DNA from 3 places in the Komagataeibacter medellinensis NBRC 3288 genome. Region 2 is predicted to be linked to each of the others. Evidence: riboswitches for the same ligand, from Rfam matches in the RefSeq annotation. Region 2 holds a riboswitch; each other region holds the start of a gene.
The links. Region 2 has a riboswitch for cobalamin ahead of GLX_RS10420 (DUF1636 family protein). Riboswitches for the same ligand answer to the same signal wherever they lie in the genome.
Positions count from the first base shown of each region.

Region 1: linked by a shared signal. The riboswitch ahead of GLX_RS17655 (DUF2147 domain-containing protein) and the one ahead of GLX_RS10420 (DUF1636 family protein) in region 2 are both predicted to bind cobalamin.
Region 3: linked by a shared signal. The riboswitch ahead of GLX_RS06295 (hypothetical protein) and the one ahead of GLX_RS10420 (DUF1636 family protein) in region 2 are both predicted to bind cobalamin.

Region 1 is NC_016037.1:135,291-140,259, reverse strand. It holds gene GLX_RS15220 (uroporphyrinogen decarboxylase/cobalamine-independent methonine synthase family protein) at 1-1,032, shown strand, start outside; gene GLX_RS15215 (aromatic ring-hydroxylating oxygenase subunit alpha) at 1,040-2,128, shown strand; gene GLX_RS17655 (DUF2147 domain-containing protein) at 2,199-2,672, opposite strand; cobalamin riboswitch at 3,059-3,293, opposite strand; gene GLX_RS15205 (hypothetical protein) at 3,487-3,972, opposite strand; gene GLX_RS15200 (hypothetical protein) at 3,953-4,468, opposite strand; cobalamin riboswitch at 4,704-4,948, opposite strand.
Region 2 is NC_016027.1:2,226,427-2,237,320, forward strand. It holds gene cobN (cobaltochelatase subunit CobN) at 1-2,624, opposite strand, end outside; gene cobW (cobalamin biosynthesis protein CobW) at 2,755-3,801, opposite strand; gene GLX_RS10420 (DUF1636 family protein) at 3,807-4,211, opposite strand; cobalamin riboswitch at 4,375-4,608, opposite strand; gene GLX_RS10425 (histidine phosphatase family protein) at 4,677-5,213, opposite strand; gene GLX_RS10430 (CbtB domain-containing protein) at 5,382-5,606, shown strand; gene acuI (acrylyl-CoA reductase (NADPH)) at 5,774-6,754, opposite strand; gene GLX_RS10440 (nitroreductase family protein) at 7,084-7,944, shown strand; gene GLX_RS10445 (branched-chain amino acid aminotransferase) at 8,087-9,178, shown strand; gene GLX_RS10450 (hypothetical protein) at 9,390-9,788, shown strand; gene thiC (phosphomethylpyrimidine synthase ThiC) at 9,939-10,894, opposite strand, start outside.
Region 3 is NC_016027.1:1,375,718-1,381,664, forward strand. It holds cobalamin riboswitch at 740-981, opposite strand; cobalamin riboswitch at 1,109-1,354, shown strand; gene GLX_RS06295 (hypothetical protein) at 1,592-2,077, shown strand; gene GLX_RS06300 (hypothetical protein) at 2,181-2,537, shown strand; cobalamin riboswitch at 2,732-2,966, shown strand; gene GLX_RS06305 (hypothetical protein) at 3,075-3,440, shown strand; gene GLX_RS06310 (DUF2147 domain-containing protein) at 3,562-4,038, shown strand; gene GLX_RS06315 (aromatic ring-hydroxylating oxygenase subunit alpha) at 4,106-5,197, opposite strand; gene GLX_RS06320 (uroporphyrinogen decarboxylase/cobalamine-independent methonine synthase family protein) at 5,205-5,947, opposite strand, start outside.

The DNA.
Region 1 (4,969 bases), on a different replicon from region 2:
CCTGCGCGCCAGTATTCCATAGATCACTTCCCGAATACCGCCAGACTGCTTACGGCGACACTTGGTTTTCCCGATGCTGATGAGATGCGTGGGGTGCGATGCCAGCACGCGGCAGGCATTTCCCATATCGCTACGGCCAATAGCCCATGGCGGGACAGAGTCGTGCAGACTGCCCGCATGTTTGGCGTGGGCACCGACAATACAGTCACAGCCTGTGATCCGATGCACGGCAATTACAGAAAGCCCATCCTCAGACCGGGGCAGGCGTTCCATCTTGCGCGCAACTGGCCCCGCGACGCATTTCTTGCAGCGGAACAACTGGGTATCAGCACCCGGCCTGTTCTGCTGGGGCCGGTCAGTTTCCTTGCGTTATGCGGCATGACAAAGGGAGACAGTGTCGGCCAGGGACTGATGCGCCTGCTACCCGCCTATATTGAATGCTTCGAACAACTGAACAACGCGGGATGCTTCTGGATCCAGATTGATGAGCCAATCCTTGCCCATCCTGGCCTGCCCGCAGCCACGCTGACCCATATGGACGTTGCTTGGCATGTCCTCAGTGAAGCATCAAGGGCCACGTCACTTGTTCTGGTCGGGGGCGGCGGGGGCTTCGGGCGACATCTTCCTTTTGTGCTGCAGCTACCTTTTGGCGGCCTGCATGTGGACGTTGTGCATGGCTATCGCGATTTCCCGTATGTCCTGCAGCATTTCCCGGCGTATCGCTGGCTCTCGCTGGGGCTGGTCGATAGCTGCAGCGCGGCGCCTACCCACATCGGCATGGCGCACGGCATCGTGGAACAGACGCTGCGTTCGCATCGGCCGGATCGTCTCATGATCGCGCCATCGGGTGCGTTAAGTGACAGCAATGCCCTGACCGATCCGGACATTACGAACGTCCTGCCGCAAAAAATGTCCGAAATCGTGGCCGTGGCCAGCCGACGCACGATAGCACGTCGCAGCGCATCCATCCGCGACTTTTGCGAAAATGATATCCGTTTTGTCCCATGCGCTGATAACAGCGTGAGACATTGAAAATATCATGACAGGAAATACATCGGAAGCAGCCATCCCGGATGGGGCTGCTTCGCCACATCCGGATATCCGTCGTGTCCGCAGCAATCCGGATTTCTGGTATCCGGTTGCATGGTCGCGTGAACTTCGTCGGGGCAGGACAATTGGCGTACGGTACGCGGGGCAACCCATCGTGGTGGTCAGGCCCGAGGCCGGGGCCATCTTTGCGCTGGATGATGTTTGCCCCCACCGGCAGTTACCACTCAGCAAGGGAGAAGTGTGTGGAGATTTCATTCGCTGTGCATACCATGGACTGAAATACAGTCGGCGTGGCCAGTGTTTTTCCCCCGGCATGAAGCTGGAAAATGAACCGCCACGACTGCGGACATGGGCATGCCGGGAGAAGGATGGCCTCATCTTTGTGTTCATGGGGGATCTGGAAAAATCCGATAGCATTGCGCTGCCGGACTTTCCGCGTGTCCGTGACCCCCATTACCGTACCCGCCGGTTTGGAAAAGTCGTGCAATGTCACTACAGCTTCATGCATGAAAACCTGATGGACATGAACCACCAGATCCTGCACAGCCGACTGGTCGGAGGCATGAAACCACGGTTTCTAGGCATGGATCGGGGAGAGGATTTTGTGGAGGCCCGCTATACCTTTGCCCGCACGTCTGGCAGGCAGCCGCTGAGCGAGGCTCTGATTTACGGGCAGCGTCGCAAGGATGGCCGGGATTTTGCCTATCGGGATGTCATGACCATCCGCACGCAGTATCCCTATCAGACATTGCGGATCGAGACGGAGGGGATTGATGAACCGGTCATGGAACTGTGGATTGCATATGTGCCACAGGACCGGGAAGAATTGATCAACCGGGTATTTGGCCTGCTCTCCATACGCAGGTTGAAAATACCATTTTTACTGGATCTGGCGTGGCCGCTGCTGATCGCCTTTACGGAGCGTGTTTTCACAGAAGATCGCGAAATTGTTGAACTGGAGCAGCAGGCCTGGCGGGAGCAGGACGGCGACCGGAATCAGGAGGTCTTTCCAGTTATCATGGCGCTGCGCCAACTGCTTATCCAGAATGGTATGCCGTCCCAGAAAGACGTAGGATAATAAACTGATAGATGCCCATGCCCCGTCTCAAGGCGCATGGGCATCTTCTCCTGACCAGGCACCACGCAGATCAGGTGCTCATTTTGCAGTTCGGGCCGATATGACCGCTATAAGGAAGCCATGTCTGTGTCTGTCCGAACATCGGAATCCCGAGATAGCCCCGTAACTTGAGTTGTCCGGACTGGTTAACCCACATGCGCGCTTGATACACATGATTGGTATTGGGGTCGAGAATGGACCCGTTCCACCGGTCTGGTTGATCCGGATCCGGCACGAAGTCCCGCAGCATGGGCAACCCACATTCCGAACGGCCCGTCTGGTCGCGTGGGATGTCATCACTATAGTTCAGGCCAACCAGCTTTCCACACAGATGGTCGCCACACCGTGTGATCTCGAAAACACCCTTGTGATTTCTGGTGACCCATTGCCCCAGAACGGCGGGCGGAACTGTTGTCGCTGGAGGAACTTGTGCGTGAACAGCAGCCCCTCCAATCATGATACTGAGTATTAGCGAGACACAGGTTGCTTTTTGCGCAATATTCATGATGTGTCTTTCGTCGCTTCGTACATGACTAAAATTATGGGACATCGGCGGATCTATCGGGGAATTCGGATCGAAAAGCGCATGATTGATGCCCCGAGATGCGCGCCATGGGAATGAGCGGCGAGGGTGCTATCTACGCCATGGACGTTTTCCATGATAGCCTTGTCGCGCCTGCTGCCCATTGCTGCACCGGCTTGAAGGGCCCAGTAAGGGTCTTCAGCAACATGCGGGCGTCCCGTGCCGGTTGTCAGAAACGCGCCGGTCCCGCGATGCTGCATCACGATGTTTCCGCCAGAAACAGGAAACATGGGGGGCATTGATCGGCCGCATTGGTCTTCCCATGACGCATGGGAAATCTCCTGCCTTCGGTGCATCCCGCCCGACGACGTGGTTTGCAGACGATGGCAGGTCTCCTGGCTCACGGATCATGGCCAGCCAGTTCATGCCTTCCCATTCCCCAAGGGAAACAGTGGCTCACCCGCAGGTGAACGAACTGGTGGCATACCGCATACAGTTGCGGGAGCAGCCGCTGACTGGCTCCCGGAACAGAATTGTCCAGCCAGAGCGTTACAGCGTTCCCTTTTAACCCGCTCGCGCGGGGCCATCATCAATCAAGGGTCTCATTCCATTATGCGCGAAGTGAGAGGAACGCCCAATTCCTCGAAACGCGATGCCGGCCTGCATGGAACGAAGAGCTTGTTGATGCCAATCAAACTTGTCGCTCCGATCCAATAAGTGTAGGTCACTCAGTGTCTTCATCTTCGAAACACGCGGGCGGGGATACGCGCCCGCGCGTTAGCCACTATGTTGTCAATCAGGCGTTCGGGCTTGATGCGCTATACAAGTGCATGGCGGCGTCACGCGCGCCAATTGTCCATTGCGCGGAAATATAGGCCTGAAGCAAGGCCATGAGCGCCTCGACCCCGTGCGTGTCCGATAAATCGCGGGCTGTATCCACATAGGCGAGAGCTTCTAATAGCAGGGGCGAAAACAGTTCCTCAAGATAGTCGCCCCGCGCCTTCGGCGCAGCGGGTAATCGGCCAGCGGAAGGTACCAGACGTAGGAATGTTTCAAATCCATCCGCACGAATGCGGTCTTCCGGATTGGGGGCAGGGAGTTCAGTCTTGGCTATTGCCTGAATTACATCTTCCCGCAGAGGTGCGGATTCCATAAGGCGGGATACCGAGACAGAACGCTGACGTCGCCGCTGTTGTATGAGAATAAAATCAGGCGAAGGGACGGGAGAGGCCATTTTTCGTTTCACCGGGAATCGGAGCGGATTAACTGGAAAGATCTGCATCGGACAGGCCTTCCTGCGTCAGGAGGCGAGCATCCTCGTCACGCCATGCCGCGATTATGTCTGGGTTCTGACTGAGCCATCCAATTCTCTCGGCACAATATACAGGAACTCTGAATTTCTGACCGCGCTGATTGTTCAGGATTGTTCCTGTCTGGTGCAGGCGCCCGTCTCGTGTCCAGAAAAGACGCTCCTGGTTGGTGATCCCCAGAATCCGTCGAACCTGTCGCGGCGTAAACGGACGAAAAGACAGCGCGGTGATCTGTTTTTCCACCGAGCTGGCAATAGCCTCCAGAGCATCTGTCCTTTCACGCATGATGGCGGCTATAAAGCGGGCGAAAAGCTGCTTTACCTCTGGCAGACGCAGGCGAAGGGACGAGGATTGATCCAGACAGGCCGCAATAAGCATCCGAATTGCAACAACCGGCTCTGGCTCCGTAATGGTCGCCATTAGGCGCGACGCAATGGAAGGGGGTACCATGCTCATATCTGTGTTCATGGATATTTCTTTTTATCAGAATAAAACGTAGGTACCTGTGTCCTGGGGTCAGGAAAGTACATGCGAATTATAAGCCGCAGGCCGCGAGGTCTGTTGCTAAGGTTGCCTTACGAAGCCGGGATTCATTCAAGCACAGGCTAACGATCCGCATACATATGGAGGCTTGATAGATATATCGATACGCAAAAGAACGCGTCATAGCTGATCTCCTGCCACCGGTCGGTCCCGCCCGGTAGCACGGTTTGCGACGGTAGCAGGTTTCCTGGCTCACGGATCATGGCAGCTCGGTCCTGTCTTCCCACTCCCTTACTGGAAGCAGTGACCCATCTGATCGGACATCAGATGATCGGATCCGGCTACATACCGCCTACAGTTGCGGGCGCAGCTACCGACTGGCTCCCGGATCATCGCAGATCCCGCCAGAGCTTACGGTATTCCCTATTAATCCGCTTGCGCGGCACCACCAGACATAAAAGCTGGTCGCAATATGCGTCAGATTTC
Region 2 (10,894 bases):
TCGGGGGATTCGGAGGTACGCGCCGCAATGGCCTGCACCGCCTGTTCAAACAGGGCGATCTGGCCGGGAAAGGCATCGCGGAACAGCCCCGACAGGCGCAGCGTCACATCCACGCGCGGACGGTCGAGTTCCGCCATGGGAATGATCTCGATGCCCGTGACCCGGCCCGAGGCATGATCCCATACCGGTTTTACGCCCATCAGCAGCAGGGCCAGGGCCAGGTCCTCGCCGCCGGTGCGCAGGCTGGCCGAGCCCCATAGGTCGATCACAAGGCTGCGCAGTGGCTCGCCCTGTTCTTGCAGATGTTCCTCCAGCAGTAGTTCCGCGCTGCGCTGCGCCAGCACCAGTGCCGACCGGGTTGGAATGGCGCGCGGGTCCATGGCGTACAGGTTGCGCCCCGTGGGCAGCACGTCCGCCCGCCCGCGCGTGGGGGCACCTGCGGGGCCTGCCGGCACAAAGCGCCCGTCCAGTGCCGCCAGCAGGGCATGGCTTTCCGCCTGCCCGCAGGCCGCCAGCCGGGTTGCGATACCTTCCGGGGCCTGCGCGCCGCACGAGCGGGCAATGGCATGGGCCAGTTCCGCCATGCGTGGCGCGGGACAGCCGAATATATGCAGCCCGTCGCGGATCTGCAGGTCCTTCACGTCACACAGGTAGGCATCAAGGCGGGCAAGGGCCTCGTCCTCGTCCGTCCCGCGGTCCACGCCGCTTTCGCCCAGCAGGCCAAGGCTGTCGGCGCGTTGCAGGATTTCACCACGCAGGATGGCGCCCCGCCTACGGTCCAGCCCGTCGGCTGCGGCATATTCATCAATCAGGCGCTCCAGTTCGCCCGTGTCATGGCCTGCATGGCCCGCCGCCATGATGGGGGGGGTCAGGTGCCCGATGGTTACAGCCCCCAACCTGCGGCGCGCGGCGGCTGCCTCGCCGGGGTTATTGACGATGAAGGGGTAGATGACCGGCATCCCGCCCACCAGAACCGAAGGCCAGCAGGTGACTGACGGGGCCGCCGCCTTGCCGGGCAGCCATTCCAGTGTGCCATGCGTGCCCAGATGCACCATGGCATCCAGTCCCAGCCCATGCTGCAACCACAGGTAGAAGGCGACATAGGCATGGCGTGGCGGTGTGTCGGGATCATGGTAGCCGCCATGGCGGTCGGTGGTCGTGCCACGGTCGGGTTGCAGCGCCAGTACGATCTGGCCCAGTTGCACATGACGCAGGTGAAACCGGCCATCGGCGCAGGCCGGATCATTCTCCGGTGCACCCCAGCACGCTTCAAGCGTGACCTGGAGTGCGGCAGGCAGGGCGGCCAGCCAGCCCCGATAGGTGGAAACCGATATAAAGGGCCGCGCTGGCGCACGGGCCAGTGCGTGGGCCAGTCCGTCCGCCGTGGGCAGAGGGGCGTGGCCCGTATCGTAGCCCGCACTATCCAGCAGGCGCATGATGTGCTCAAGGCTTGCAAAACTGTCCAGCCCCACCGCATGGGCTGCCTGCCCGGTGGGCGCACCCTGCGCGCCGGGATAATCGGACAGCACGATGCCTACCCGCCGCGCGGGAGCCGGTTTATGGCCCAGCCGTGCCCAGCCTGCCGCGCGCGCACAGGTCATGTCGATGCCCGGCGCATGGGGTACATGGCGCGCGGGCAGGCCGGGTGTGGTTTCTTCCTTGAAGGAAATGGGGAAGGCGGGAATCCGCCCGTCCAGTTCGGGTAGCACGACCTGCATGGCAAGGTCGGCCTGCGACAGGCCGCGCAGGCTGTCACGCCACAGGTTATGGGCAATGCCGGGCTGCTGCACCTGCAGTACCGGCACGCCCGCAAGGTCGAGCGGGGAGGCGTTATCCACCCCCGCGCGGGCGGAAAAAAAGGTGGCGTTGATGATGACATCTGGCGGTGCCGCCGCAAGGCGGGCAGTCAGGATACGCACGGATGCCGCATCCTTGAGCGAGGTCACGTATAAAAGATCCGCCCCCATGCCGTAGCGGGCCAGAGTATCAGCCAGCGCCATGATGGGGTCGATATCCGCCGCCAGCAGGTGCGCGCGGTAGAACACCACCAGCGCGCGCAGCGGCAGGGCTGCATCCGCCACCTGTAGCAGGCCCGCAGGCGGCAGGGGTTCGGGCGGCGTGTTCTCATCCGGCCCACACCCGGCCAGATGTGCCATCAGGCGCAGGGCGGTGGCGGTATTGGTTGTCCCGCCCGCGCGCAGCAGCGCGTCAAGGCGTGCGCGGATGGGTTCCGTCACGGTAGAAAGCCGGGCAAGGCGTGGGTCATCGCGCCCGTCACCCGCCACAAAGGCCAGTGGAATGCGGGCCTGCTGGCAGGCGCGTGCCAGTTCTTCCGCCCCGTAGCGCCAGTATTCCAGGCCCCCCAGCAGCCGCACCACCACGCAACGCGACTCCATGATGGTATCGGCCACATACAGGTCGATGGACATGGGGTGCAGCAGGCATGAGAGGTTGGCGCTGCGCAGGCTGGCGGCGGGCGCATCCTCTGCCGTATGTGCGGCGTCCAGGCACAGCAGGTCACTGTCGGAGAAAGACAGGAACACGATATCGGCCGGGGCATGCCCCAGGTCCTGCGCCTGATCGCCGTCATCCAGCGTGCGGATTTCGCGTGCCAGCAGATGCATGGTGCCCGCTCCGTTCCCGTGAAATCATAAAAAAGTTTTTGGTGAAGATTTTTTCCCAAAAAGCTTCGAAGAACGCCGCCTTTTAAAGAAAAGGCGGCGCCCAAGAACTTTTATCAGTTTGCCTTGGATACTACGCCAGCATGCGCGCAATCGCAGCTTGGTCCAGCCCCTTCTGACCAATGACCACAAGGTTGCCGCCGCGCGGACCAGCCTTGGGTACGGGCTGGTCAAACTGGTGGCGGAAGCGGCCGCCCACGCCCTGCACCGCCAGTCGCATGGGCTTGCCCGCAACCGTGGCGTAGCCCTTCATGCGCAGGATGTCGTGCTGTTCGGCTACGGTTTTCAGCCGGTTGATGAATTCCTCTACGCTGGCCTGTTCGGTAATGGGCAGCACGAAGCTCTCGAAATCATCATGCTCGTGCTCGCCCCCTTCCGCATCGTGGTGGGAAGGGCGGGCATCAAGGTCATCCTCCGCCGCCGCATCCAGGCCGAGCAGGATGGCGGGATCAACCTGCCCGTCGGTCGCACGCACCACCTTGACCGCGCGCGGGATCTCGGCACGGATCGCGGCTTCCACCGCATCGGCCTGCGTGGCGGTCATGAGGTCGGTCTTGTTCAACACTACCAGATCGGCGCACAGCAGCTGGTCCTCGTACACCTCGGCCAACGGGTTATCGTGGTCGAGCGAGGGGTCGGCGGCCTGCTGGCGGGCCACTTCCTCGGGGTCATCGGCAAAGCGCCCGGCGGCAACGGCGGGGCCGTCCACCACGGTCACCACGCCATCCACCGTCATGCGCGTGCGGATGGTGGGCCAGCCGAACGCCTTGAGCAGCGGCTTGGGCAGGGCAAGACCCGAAGTCTCGATCACGATATGGTCGGGCGGTGCATCACGGTCCAGCAGCGCTTCCATGGTAGGCAGGAAATCGTCCGCCACCGTGCAGCATAGGCAGCCATTGGTCAGTTCCACAATGTCCTCGTCCCGGCAGCCTTCCACGCCGCAGGCGCGCAGCGTGTCGCCATCAATGCCAAGCGTGCCGAATTCATTGACCACAATGGCAATGCGCTGGCCTTTGGCGTTGGCCAGCACATGGCGCAGTAGCGTGGTCTTGCCGGCACCCAGAAAGCCGGTGATGACGGTAACGGGTACCCGTGCACGGGCGGTGGAGGAAGAGGTCATGGCGATCAGGCTCCAGAAAAAAGCGATGCGGGAAAGCGGCCGCGTACCATGTCCGACAGGCTGGCGGGCCTGCGCGATGGCATGACGGTGCCGCTGCGCGCGGCAGCATAGGCGGTGATGTAGGTCAGCAGGTCTTCTGCTTTTTCAGGGCCAAGATTGGCCAGCAGCCAGCCCCACTTGCCGGGGCTGGCGACCACGGCGGTGCAGCCTGCATCGCACGCGGCAAGGCAGGAGACCTCATGGATGACGACCTGCGGGCTGTCATGGGCCAGCGCCACCAGCGCATCATGCAACTGCCGCCCCTGCGGGTTGTCGGATGCGGGCAGCCCCCGGCGGCACGTAACACAGACATGCAGATGGACGGGTGGCGGGTTACCCGGTGTGGATATCGTCTGTGGAAGCGTGATCATATGGCGACGTGCCCTCTGTGCGGCCTGCCGCGTGGGCTGGCCTGGTGGCGGGGTGCACGGTTGCGGCCCCGCCCGCGAAGCCGCGTGGCGGTGGCCCGTCGCGTGCCGGGCACCCCGCCAGCCATGCGATCCAGATATCGGTCCTGTTTCCGGCGACCCGTAGCGGGAACCGGGAAGGATGGCAGGTCTCCTGGCTTGTGGCGGAGGGTGGAGTCTCGACTTTCCGGCGGCCTTCCCGGCGCCACCTTGCGGCGCGCACCAGTGACACTGCCAGCCCCATGGCGGGCCGGGCCGGAAAACAGCCACTTACAGTTGCGGGGGCAGCGACGGATTTGCCTGTCGGGCGCACCGTCTTCCCTATTCTCCCCAATGGGGAACCATCGTCTGGCTGGATTAGACGATTGGCCCCCGCGCTGTCAAAGACAAGGCAGCATGGCGTGACATGTCCTGCCATCATGCTAGTCCTCAGTGCAGGGGCGCGCCCACCACCGCCACGCGCCAGCGTGCGTGCCGGGTCAGTCTGGTGTGGCTGAGCGGGGCGATATCCAGCCGCGACAGCATGGTCCCGTTCCCGCCCAGTGCCGCTACCACAATGGCGCGGATCACTGTCGTATCGGCCAGAACGCACAGCCGGGTGGGGGAGACGGGCAGGGCGGCAAGCCAGGCCTGCATATGCGCCAGATGGGCTGCCCTGTTCTGTCCGCCCGGCGGAGCGAAGTCAGGGTCAGCCACCCAGCGGGCAAGCTCGGCAGGGGGCAGGTCTTTCAGTGCCATACCCCCCCATGTTCCCATGTCCATGCCGTTCACGCCCGTATCGGGCCGCACGACGGGGGATGGGCAGGTCAGGACGAGGGCAGGTGGTACGAAGACCAGTTGTGCCTCTGACATGGCGCGCCTGATTGCGGGGGGCAGGGGCGGCGGGCCATCATATGGGCTGGGAAAATGGCCTCGGCGCAGGCTGTCGGGTACCGGCAGGGCAAGACAGGTCAGGATCTGGTTCATGATATGCGGACCTGCGTGGCGCGAAGGGGTGGACCCCGCAAGGGAGTGATTGACCTTTCATGCCAATTTTGGAAACATGGCGCCAGATCCGGGATACGGGGACAGGTGTGCGCGCCAGGTTCCATGCATACTGCTCCGGGTTGTGCGTGATCCATGGAGTTTTCCGGTATGAGCCAAGATACATCCGTCCTGTCCAGCACGGGCATTGCAGCGCCGCAGGTTTCCATCCCGGTGCGAGACCTGTTGCCGTGGGGTGTGTTCGGCCTGGTACTGGCCTCGCTGCTGATCTATTTCGTTGGTGCGGAGCAGGGCGCGACCTCGCTCATCTCCGGCCATTACGTGCATGAATTCGTGCATGACGGCCGTCACCTGCTGGGCTTCCCCTGCCACTAGAGCGCGTCCTGTTTGAATGCGTGCATTCAAACAGGTGAAGATATTCGTAAGAATAATAAACCGGAGCATTTTCACCGAAGCGGTTTTCGCTGGAAATGCCTCGGCGCTCCATTGCCTGCCAGATTGCAGAAAGCGGCATTCCCCTGCGGGCGTGCCGCTTTTTACGTTCAGGCGATGGTGATGACCGTGCGCCCCCGGATGTGACCGGCCAGGATGCGCGGGGCGGTTACAATGGCATCATTCAGTGGCGCGTCGTGCAGCATGCTGTCCAGCCGGGTCGGGTCCACATCACGCGCCAGCCGGGCCCATGCCGCCATGCGGCGCGGGCGCGGGCACATGACACTGTCGATTCCCTGTAGTCGCACATTGCGCAGGATGAAGGGGGCCACGGTCAGCGGCAGGTTCATGCCGCCTGCCAGCCCGCAGGCCGCAACCGTACCCCCGTGCCGGATGGAGGCGCACATGGTGGCCAGTGCCTCACCCCCCACCACATCGATTCCCCCCGCCCAGCGCGCCGTCTCCAGTGCCTTGCCGGTTGGGCTTAGCGTATCGCGCGGCAGGATTTCGGTAGCCCCCAGGCTGGTCAGGTAGGCATGCAACTGTGGCCTGCCGGTTACGACCACCACTTCATAGCCAAGCTGGGCCAGCAGCATGATGGCCATGCCGCCCACGCCCCCACCCGCACCATTGACGATGATGGGGCCTGAGGCAGGCGTTACCCCGCCATCTTCCAGCGCCATCACGCACAGCATGGCAGTAAAGCCTGCCGTGCCGATTCCCATCGCCTGCCGTGCGGACAGGTTGCCGGGCCGGGGCAGCAGCCACCGCCCCGGCAGCCGCGCCATGCCCGCAAGGCCGCCCCAATGGCTTTCCCCTAATCCCCATCCGGTGGCGATGACCTGATCGCCGGGTTGGTAGACGGGATCATCCGAATGCACCACCTGCCCCGCAAGGTCGATGCCCGGCACCATGGGGAAGCGCCGTACCACCGGTGTGCCACGGGTTATGGCCATGGCATCCTTATAGTTCAGGCTGGAATGGCTGACCTGCACGCTTACGTCGCCTTCGGGCAGGGTATCAGGTGCGATCTGTTCCAGCCGGGTGGTGACCACGCCTTCGGCGCGGCGGATCATGAGGGCCTCGAACATGCTGGCAGGCTCCTTCGGTCAGGGGGAAAGAATGGCTCGTATCGGCCTTCTGCGTGGTGATTTCATGCATGATTTAGGTCTGTTTTCCTATAGCTGGCGGGGTGACTTCGCATGAACGTGAAGGGAGGGAATAGGAAAGATTATTGTTATGGAAGGAACTTTAAAAAGACCTGTTGGTCTTTTTTTGTGTGGGCGCCTGCTTGTCGGTCCCTGTGTGGTCGCGTGGCGGAATGTGCAGGGCAGGTGTGATGTTTCGCCTGCTTTTCGGGTGCGGGGTGGTGTGGTCTGCTTCCCTGTCCGCCACCGTTGTGCAGGCAGGAGGCATGCCAATGTCCGATGTTACCGTTTCTTCCTTTCCCGCCCTGTCATCCATGAATGCCCTGTGGCAGGCCCGTTACGGCACCCGGCCGCCCACGCCGCCCCTGCCCGAAAGCCCGGTGGCGCGGAGTCTGATGGCGCATCGCTCGGTGCGTGCCTTCAGCCCCACCGCATTGCCCGAAGGTGTGCTGGAAGCTGCCGTGGCGGCCGCGCAGTCGGCCTCCACCGCGTGCAACATGCAGGCATGGAGCGTGGTTGCCGTGCAGGATGAGCAAAAGCGCGCGCGGATTGCCGAACTGGCGGGCGAACAGGCGTTCATCGCGCAGGCACCGCTTTTTCTGGCATGGGTGGCTGACCTGTCGCGGCTGGAGCAGGTGGGGCGCGCCCAGGATTGCGCCCTGCCGGGACTGGACATGCTCGATACGTTCGTGACCAGCGTGATCGATACGGCTCTGGCCGCCCAGAACGCGGCCGCCGCCCTTGAATCCTACGGGTTGGGAATCGTGTATGTGGGGGCGGTGCGCAACCAGCCCGAAGCCATTGCGACCGAACTGGGCCTGCCGCCGCGCGCGCTTGCGGTGTGTGGCATGAGTGTTGGCTATCCAGACCGCAACCATCCCACAAGCATCAGGCCGCGCCTGCCGCAGCATGTCGTGTTGCACCGGGAGCGGTATGACGCACAACCGTCGGTCCCCGCCGATATCGCGGCCTATGACGAGCGTGTGCGCGCAGCCCGCGCCAGTCAGGACCAGCCGGCGCGCAGTTGGAGCGAAAGCGTGCTGGCGCGGCTGGGTAATGCTGCCGCCCTGCATGGCCGCGAACACCTGCCCCAGGCCCTGCGGGCCATGGGTTTCAGGCTGGATCAGGCATGAAATACAGCTCTGCCCCGCCTGTGCGGGGTTGACCGGCGGAATGTTCTGGTGAACTTCATGCTTGTACTGCCCGCGGCTGAATGCGGGCAGGAGTGCGCTTTGAGGAGCGTGCCCGCGCCATGATGAAAGAGAAATAAAGGCTATGGACAGCGCCACTTCCCTTCCCTTCACGCTTTCCCCCAATGCGTCGCCTGTCACGGCACAGCAGCGGGCGCAGATTCTGGCCAATCCCGGTTTCGGGCGTGTCTTTACAGATAATATGGTCGTTATCCGCTATCAGGAAGGCAGGGGGTGGCACGATGCCCGCGTACAGCCCTTTGCGCCGCTTGCGCTCAACCCGGCCTGTGCCGTGCTGCACTACGCGCAGGAAATTTTCGAAGGGATGAAGGCCTACCGCACGGCGGAAAGTGGCATTACCCTATTTCGCCCTTATGCCAACGCCGCGCGTTTTGCCAAATCGGCCGCCCGCCTGGCCATGCCGGAAGTGCCCGAAGAGGTGTTTGTCGAGGCCGTGCGCCAGTTGGTGCGCGTGGATCATGCATGGGTGCCGGACAAGCCCGATGAAAGCTTGTACATCCGCCCCTTCATGATTGCGAACGAGACTTTTCTTGGTGTGAAGCCTGCATCGGAATATCTGTTCATGGTCATCGCGTCTCCCGTGGGTGCCTATTTTGGCGAAGAGGCGGTGAGCGTGTGGGTATCCGATTTCTGCCGCGCCGCCCCCGGTGGCACCGGTGAGGCCAAATGCGGTGGCAACTATGCTGCAAGCCTGCTGGCCCAGCAGGAAGCTAAAGGCCATGGCTGCGCGCAGGTACTGTTCCTTGATGCGGTGGAGCGCCGCTGGATCGAGGAAATGGGCGGCATGAATGTGTTCTTCGTGTTCGATGACGGCTCCCTTGCCACCCCGCCGCTGACCGGCACCATCCTGCGTGGCATCACCCGCGATTCGCTTCTTACGCTGGCCCGCGCGCAGGGCCTGACCGTGCGCGAAGAACCCTATGCCATCGACCAGCTTTATGCCGATGCCGCGTCGGGTCGCCTCAAGGAAGTGTTCGCCTGCGGCACGGCGGCAGTGGTCTCACCCATCGGCCGTTTCCGTGGGCCAAAGGGCGATGCGGTCGTTGGCAAGGGTCAGGGCATTGGCCCCGTGACAGCGAAGCTGCGTAGCGCCCTGATCGCCATCCAGCGCGGTACGGCCCCTGATCCCCATAACTGGGTGGAAAAGGTTATCTGATCGTGTGGTCAGGGCCGGGTATTTTGCATATCCGGCCCTGACCTGGTGATTGTGCATTGGGCGAATCATGCCGGTGTAACATGGGCCGTTCATGAAACCTGCTGAACATCATGAGGACGTTTCTGGTGCAGCTTGGGTGAAACAAGGTGGCGCCCGGAAGTTTTTATCAGCAGGCTGGTTTAATAGTCCGCACAGGGAAAGAACACGCCCGATGACTGAAAAGACCCTGGATGTAACGGGACAGTGGGATGGGCAGTTCAGCTACCCCCATGCGTTACCGCCGGAGTTTTTCTCCGCATCGCTGTTTGAAGCGGGCGGTCGGTTGGGTGGCACCGTGACCGAGCGCGTGGCTGGCGGGCAGGGCGATACGTGCTTTATCTCGACCGTACGGGGCATGCGCCATGGTGCCAGCGTGCGGTTTACAAAAACATATGAAGGCAGTGGCCGACAGCATGCCGTGCTGTACACGGGTGCACTGAATGCTGATGGCACCGAGATCGAGGGGGAATGGCGTATCGCCGGTTCTTGGTCGGGCCGGTTCCTCATGTTGCGCCGCAGTGGTGGCAATGCCGCAACCGTGCGGCAGGCAGAAGCAGCCCTGACGGACTGATCCGTTACTCATAATTGGGGAAGGCCAATCCTGGAAAAGTTTCTGGTGAAGCTTTTTGCAAAAAGCTTCGGAAGAATGCCGCCTCTTTGAAAAAAGGCGGCACCTAAGAACCTCTGCCATTTTATCAGGGCATTATTTCGGGATTGTCCTTTATTCTGCCGATGTCACGGCCTCATCCACTGGCACATAGATCCGGTTGCCGTTGCTGCGGAACTCTTCCTTTTTCTGCTCCAGCCCTGCAAGGCGCTGCGCATCGGCCTTCAGGTCATGGCTTATGCGCATGGAACAGAATTTGGGGCCGCACATGGAACAGAAATGTGCGTTCTTGTGTGCTTCGCGCGGCAGCGTCTCATCATGGTACGAACATGCCGTATCCGGGTCGAGCGACAGCTTGAACTGGTCATTCCAGCGGAAGTCGAAGCGCGCGCGGCTGATCGCATCGTCACGGATGCGTGCCGCCGGGTGCCCCTTGGCCAGGTCGGCCGCATGGGCGGCAATGCGGTAGGTCACCACACCCACTTTTACGTCGTTGCGGTCGGGCAGGCCGAGATGCTCCTTCGGCGTGACGTAACACAGCATGGCCGTGCCGAACCACCCGATCATGGCGGCACCGATGCCGGATGTAATGTGGTCATAGCCCGGTGCAATGTCCGTCGTAAGCGGACCAAGTGTGTAGAACGGCGCTTCGCCACATTCACGCAGCTGCTTTTCCACATTGACCTTGATCTTGTGCATGGGCACATGGCCCGGCCCTTCGATCATGACCTGACAGCCCTTGGCCCACGCAATTTTTGTCAGTTCACCCAGCGTTTCCAGTTCGGCGAACTGGGCGGCGTCATTCGCATCGGCGATGGAACCGGGACGCAGGCCGTCACCAAGCGAGAACGAAACATCATAACGGCGCATGATGTCGCATATCTCCCCGAAATGCTCATACAGGAAGCTCTCGCGGTGGTGGTGCAGGCACCATCCCGCCATGATCGACCCGCCGCGCGAGACGATGCCCGTTACCCGGTTGACCGTAAGCGGCACATGCCGCAGCCGCACGCCAGCGTGGATGGTGAAATAGTCCACGCCCTGTTCCGCCTGCTCGATCAGCGTGTCGC
Region 3 (5,947 bases), 850 kb from region 2:
CCATGATCCGGGCATCAATAAAGCGATCTCTCTTCATCAGAATCTCCTCATCCTTACGCTGAGAAAATTCTCTTTCAAAAGCCACTCTTTTTATGAGGGGATTACCAGATGACCGGCACAAAACCGTTACAAGTCCAGTTCCGCGTCATCGCAACCCGCTACGATAAACCGAAATCAACCTTCCTCGCAGTCGTTCGGTTTGCCTCAATCATTATCCTCATTAACTGACAATATGCCGTAGAAGCCTCGGCTCAATGCAATTCTCGATTCCGCCAGTAGCGTCACACAACCTCACTACTAAAATCAGCGACCTTCGATTTTGTGTCGCAGTTCCCGGCCACGTTCGGTAAGGCGGGAGCGTTCCATGCCCCACCGCGCCGAACATCCACCGGCGATAAAGCCCATCAATACGAGAGATGACCGGATACTTCCTCCGTCCAGTAAGGTTCCATACCCACCATCTTCTGGCAGGGACAAAATAGCCCGTTTCTGTGCGGGGGTCAGGCTTTCCGATCCAAAATAGGATCGACCCGTTCCGTTTCGCTGGCTACCGCCAATATATGTATGCATTTCCCGTGTTTCCTTTGAAGTGTTTGACGGGAGTAGGCCCGCGACATGCCATTGCCCGACGTACGTCATTCTTCAACACTGCTCAGAAAAGAACACGCGAATGGGGAAAGCTGCGGATAAAACAGAAAACATGGCCGTCACTCCGTCTGTCGGGCACCCCGCCCGATAGAACTGGTTACGTCACAAAGGCAGGTCTCCTGGCTTACGGGTCGTCAATACCGGTTCAGTCTTCCCAGCCTGTTCGTCATAGCCAGTGACGGGTCCTGTCATAAGGACATACGATCCGGAATCTCTCCGCCTACAGTTGCGGGGGCAGCCACCGACTTGTTCCCGGACCCTGATAAGCCCTGCCAGAACGCACGGCGTTCCCTATTAACCCGTTCGCACGGGGCCTTGTGATGTAAAGGTAGTGTGGCGCAGGCCAGCCCACAGTGCAAGTCTGCCAGCTTCCCGTCTGTGTGAAGGACACCATGCTCTTTCATTGCAGGTTTTTGAAAAATCCATATTGCGTAGCTCACGAGACCTGACGCATATTGCAGCAAGCCTTTATGTCGGTGGTGCCGCGCAAGCGGAGTAATAGGGAATACCGTAAGCTCTGGCGGGATCTGTAATGATCCGGGAGCCAGTCGGTGGCTGCGCCCGCAACTGTAGGCGGTATGTAGACGGATCCAATCATCTGATATTCAGTCAGATGGGTCACTGCTTCCAGTAAGGGAAGTGGGAAGACAGGACCGAACTGCCATGATCCGTGAGCCAGGAAACCTGCTACCGTCGCAAACCGTGCCACCGGGCGGGACTGACCGGCGGCAGGAGATCAGCCGTGACGCGTTCTTTTGCTTATCGATGTGCCTGTCAAGGCTCCCTATATATGCGGATTATTAGTCTGTACCCGGATAAATCCCGGCTTCGCAAAGAGGTTCTCTTCGTAGGCCTTCTGGCCGGCGGCTTATAACTCGCACGTAATTTCCTGACCTCGTGACACAGGTACCTACATTTTATTCTGGATAAAAAAGAAATATCCATGAACACAGATATGAGCATGGCAGCCGTTACAGAACCAGAGCCGGTTGTCGCAATGTGTATGTTTTCTGATGCATGTCTTGATCAATCCTTGGCCCTTCGCCTGCGGCAGCCCGAGGTAAAACAGCTTTTCGTCCGCTTTGTAGCGGTCCTTATGCGTAAAAGGACCGACGCTTTGGAATCTATTGCCAACTCAGTGGAAAAACAGATCAACGCGCTGTTTTCCCGTCCATTTACGCGGCGGCAGGTGCAACGGATACTAGGGATCACCAACCAGAAACGTCTGCTCTGGATACAAGATGGGCACCTGCAGCAGACCGGAATAATCCTGAATAACCAGCGCGGTCAAAAATTGAGAGTTCCTGTATCTTGCGCCGAGAGAATTGGATGGCTTAACCAGAATCCTGACATGATCGAAGCATGGCGTGACGAGGATGCCCGCATCCTGACATACGAAGACCGGTCCAATGCAGCCCTTTCCAGTTAATCCATTCCGATTGAGAAAAAAGATGGCTTCTCCCGTACCTTCGCCGGGTTTTATCCTCATACAACAGCGGCGACGTCGACGTTCCATATCGGTATCCCGCCTTATGGAATCCGCACCTCTCCGGGAAGACGTCATTCAGGCAATAGCCAGGACGGAACTCCCTGTTCCAAACCCGGAAGACCGCATTCGTGCAGATGGATTTGAAACATTCCTTCGTCTGGCACCTCCCGCTGATCAGCTTCCCGCTGCGCCGAAGGCGCGGGGCAACTACCTGGAGGAACTGTTTTCGCCCCTGCTGTCAGAGGCTCTGGCCTATGTGGATACAGCCTGCGATTTATCAAACACGCACGGGATCGAGGCGCGTATGGCTTTGCTTCAGGCCTATATTTCCGCACACTGGACCATTGGCGCGCGTGATGCCGCCATGCACCTATACGGTATACCAAGCCCAAAGGGTTGACTGAAAGCATAGTGGTCACCGCATGAGCGGCGTAACCCCACCTGTCGGTTACAAGCGTGAAGATACTCAGGAATCTGGCGTTATCGGGGTGGGACGAGCGGTTTGATCAGTATCAACAAGCTCTTCGCTCCATGCAGACCGGCATCGCGTTTCGAGGAATTGGGCGTTCCTTTCGCTTCGCGCATAATCAGATGAGACTCTTGATTGACGATGGCCCCGTGCAAGCGGGTTAAAAGGGAATGCTGTAACGCTCCGGCTGGACAATTCTGTTCCGGGAGCCAGTCAGCGGCTGCTCCCGCAACTGTATGCGGTATGCCACCGGTTCGTTCACCTGCGGGTGAGCCACTGTTTCCTTCGGGAAATGGGAAGGCATGGACTGGCAGGCCATGATCCGTGAGCCAGGAGACCTGCCCTCGTCTGCAAACCACGTCGTCGGGCGGGATGCACCGAAGGCAGGAGATTGCCCATGCGTTATGGGAAGACCATTATAACTGAGCGATGCCCCAGATGTTTCATAATTCTGGTGGAGACATCATAATGCGGCGCTATGTGACCGGCGCGTTTCTGACAACCGGTCCACTCGCCCTGTATGGTTCAGGGACATGTGCTCATACTGCTGATATTCCTGACACCAGCACCGACGACATTTCCTTCAGCGTGCGCCGGACGGACGTGGCTTCTGGCGACGTGTGGGGACATGACACGCCGATATATGGCAGCCATACCTATCCCGTCTCGATACGTAGCGGAGAATGTGCCGGCATTGGTTTTGCGCATATTGCGGGCACGGCACATTTAACCGGCCAAGGGCGCCCGCATGATGGTAAAGGTCATACCGGGCTTTTCAGACAGCAGATGACGGGCGCGACAGAACCATTATGGAAAACATCCATGGTGCCCTAACCGCTCATTCTTACGGCATGCATCGCGGAGCATCGGTCATGCGCTTTTCCATGCGAATTCGCCGATAAATCCGCCGATATTTCATAATTTCAGTCACGCGCGAAGCAACGAAAGAGACATCATGCATATTGCGCAAAAAGCAACCTGTGTCTCGCTATTCTTCAGTGTCATGATTGGAGGAACTGCTGCTGTTCACGCACAGGTTCCTCCAGCAACAACAGCTCCGCCCGCCGTTCTGGGGCAATGGATCACCAGAAACCACAAGGGTGTCTTCGAGATCACACGGTGTGGCGACCATTTGTGCGGGAAGCTGGTGGGCCTGAACTATAGTGATGAAATCCCACGGGACCAGACAGGACGTTCGGAATGTGGCTTGCCCATGCTGCAGGACTTTGTGCAAGATACGGATCAACCGAACCGCTGGAACGGGTCCATTCTCGATCCCAATACCAATCACGTCTATCAGGCCCGTATGTGGGTTAATCAGTCTGGACAACTCAAGTTACGGGGCTATCTCGGGATTCCGATGTTCGGGCAAACGCAGACCTGGTTCCCTTATAAGGGTCATATCGGCCCGGACTGCAAAATGAGCACCTGATCTGCATGGTGCCAGGTCAGGCGAAGATGCCCATGCGCATTAAGACGGAGCATGGGCATCGACCGGTTTACTCCCTGGCATCCTTCCGGGGCGACATACCATTCTGGATAAGGATCTGGCGCAGCGCCACGATAACCGGAAAGACCTCCTGATTCCGGTCGCCATCCTGCTCCCGCCATGCCTGCTGCTCCAGCTCGACAATTTCGCGATCTTCAGTGAAAACCCGCTCCGTAAAGGCGATCAGCAGTGGCCATGCCAGATCCAGCACAAACGGGATTTTCAACCTGCGTATGGATAACAGGCCGAAAACGCGGTTGCTCAGCTCTTCCCGATCCTGGGGCACGTAGGCGATCCACAATTCCATCACCGGTTTATCTACGCCCTGGGTTTCGATACGTAATGTCTGATACGGATACTGCGTGCGGATGGTCATGACATCCCGGTAGGCGAAATCCCGGCCGTCTTTCCGGCGTTGTCCGTAAATCAGGGCTTCGCTCAACGGCTGCTTACCGGCCGTGCGGGCAAATGTATAGCGGGCCTCCACGAAATCCTTCCCACACTCCATTCCCAGAAACCGCGGTTTCATGCTTCCGACCAGACGGCTGTGGAGAACCTGATGGTTCATATCCATCAGGTTCTCATGCATAAAACTGTAGTGGCACTGCACGACCTTGCCAAACCGGCGGGTCCTATAATGCGGGTCGCGGACACGCGGGAAGTCAGGCAGGGGTACGCTATCGGATTTTTCCAGATCCCCCATGAATACGAAGATCAGGCCGTCCTTTTCACGACAGGGCCAGGTACGCAGCCGAGGTGGTTCGCGTTCCAGCTTCATGTCAGGGGAAAAGCATTGGCCGCGTCGACTGTATTTCAGCCCATGATACGCACAGCGGACAAAATCCCCACACACTTCCCCCCTGCTGAGTGGGAGTTGACGGTGGGGGCAGACGTCATCCAGCGCGAAAATGGCTCCGGCATCTGGCCTGACCACGACAATAGGCTGTCCTGCATAGCGGACACCGATCGCCTTGCCCCGGCGCAGTTCACGCGACCACGCGACCGGATACCAGAAATCGGGATTGCTGCGAACGCGACGGATATCGACACCTGACGAGGCTGCGATTTCAGACACGGTTGTTTCCGATATATCTCCTGTCATGATCTGTTCAATGTCTCACGCTGTCGGCAGCGCATGGGACAAAACGAATATCGTTTTCACAAAATTCGTGGACGGGCTCTGTCTGGCGTCTCCACTGACAGGAAGTGGCCAATGACACGATTTCAGACATTTTCTGCTGCAGCATAACCGGGTCGTCTGTTTCATTCAGCCCCGCCGTGCCACCCAATGCCCCGGATGGCGCGATCATAAGACGGTCCCGACGATGGGAGTTTAATATCTGTTCTACAATGCTCCGGGCCATACCAATATGGGTTGGTGCCGTGCCAGAGGCATCGACCAATCCCAGTGACAGCCAGCGATCCGCTGAAAAATGCTTCAGCACATAAGGCAAACCGCGATAACCGTGCACCAGATCTATATGTAGACCATCGAAAGGCAGTTGCAGCACAAACGGAAGATGCGGCCCAAAGCCTCCTTCTCCACCCACCAGAACCAGTGACGTAACACCTGATATCTCGGCCAGGATGCGCCATGCAACGTCAATGTGGGTCAGTGTAGCAGCCGATAGATCGGGATGTGCGAGGATAGGTTCATCAATCTGGACCCATAAGCACCCTGCAGTGGTCAACTGTTCAAGGCATTCAATATAGGCCGGTAACAGGCGCATCAGGCTCTGAGCAATATTGTCTTCCTTCGCCATGCCGCATAAGACGAGAAAACTGACTGGCCCCAATAGAATGGGCCGGGTCGTGATACCCTGCCGCCACGCCGCGACGAACGCGTCGTAAG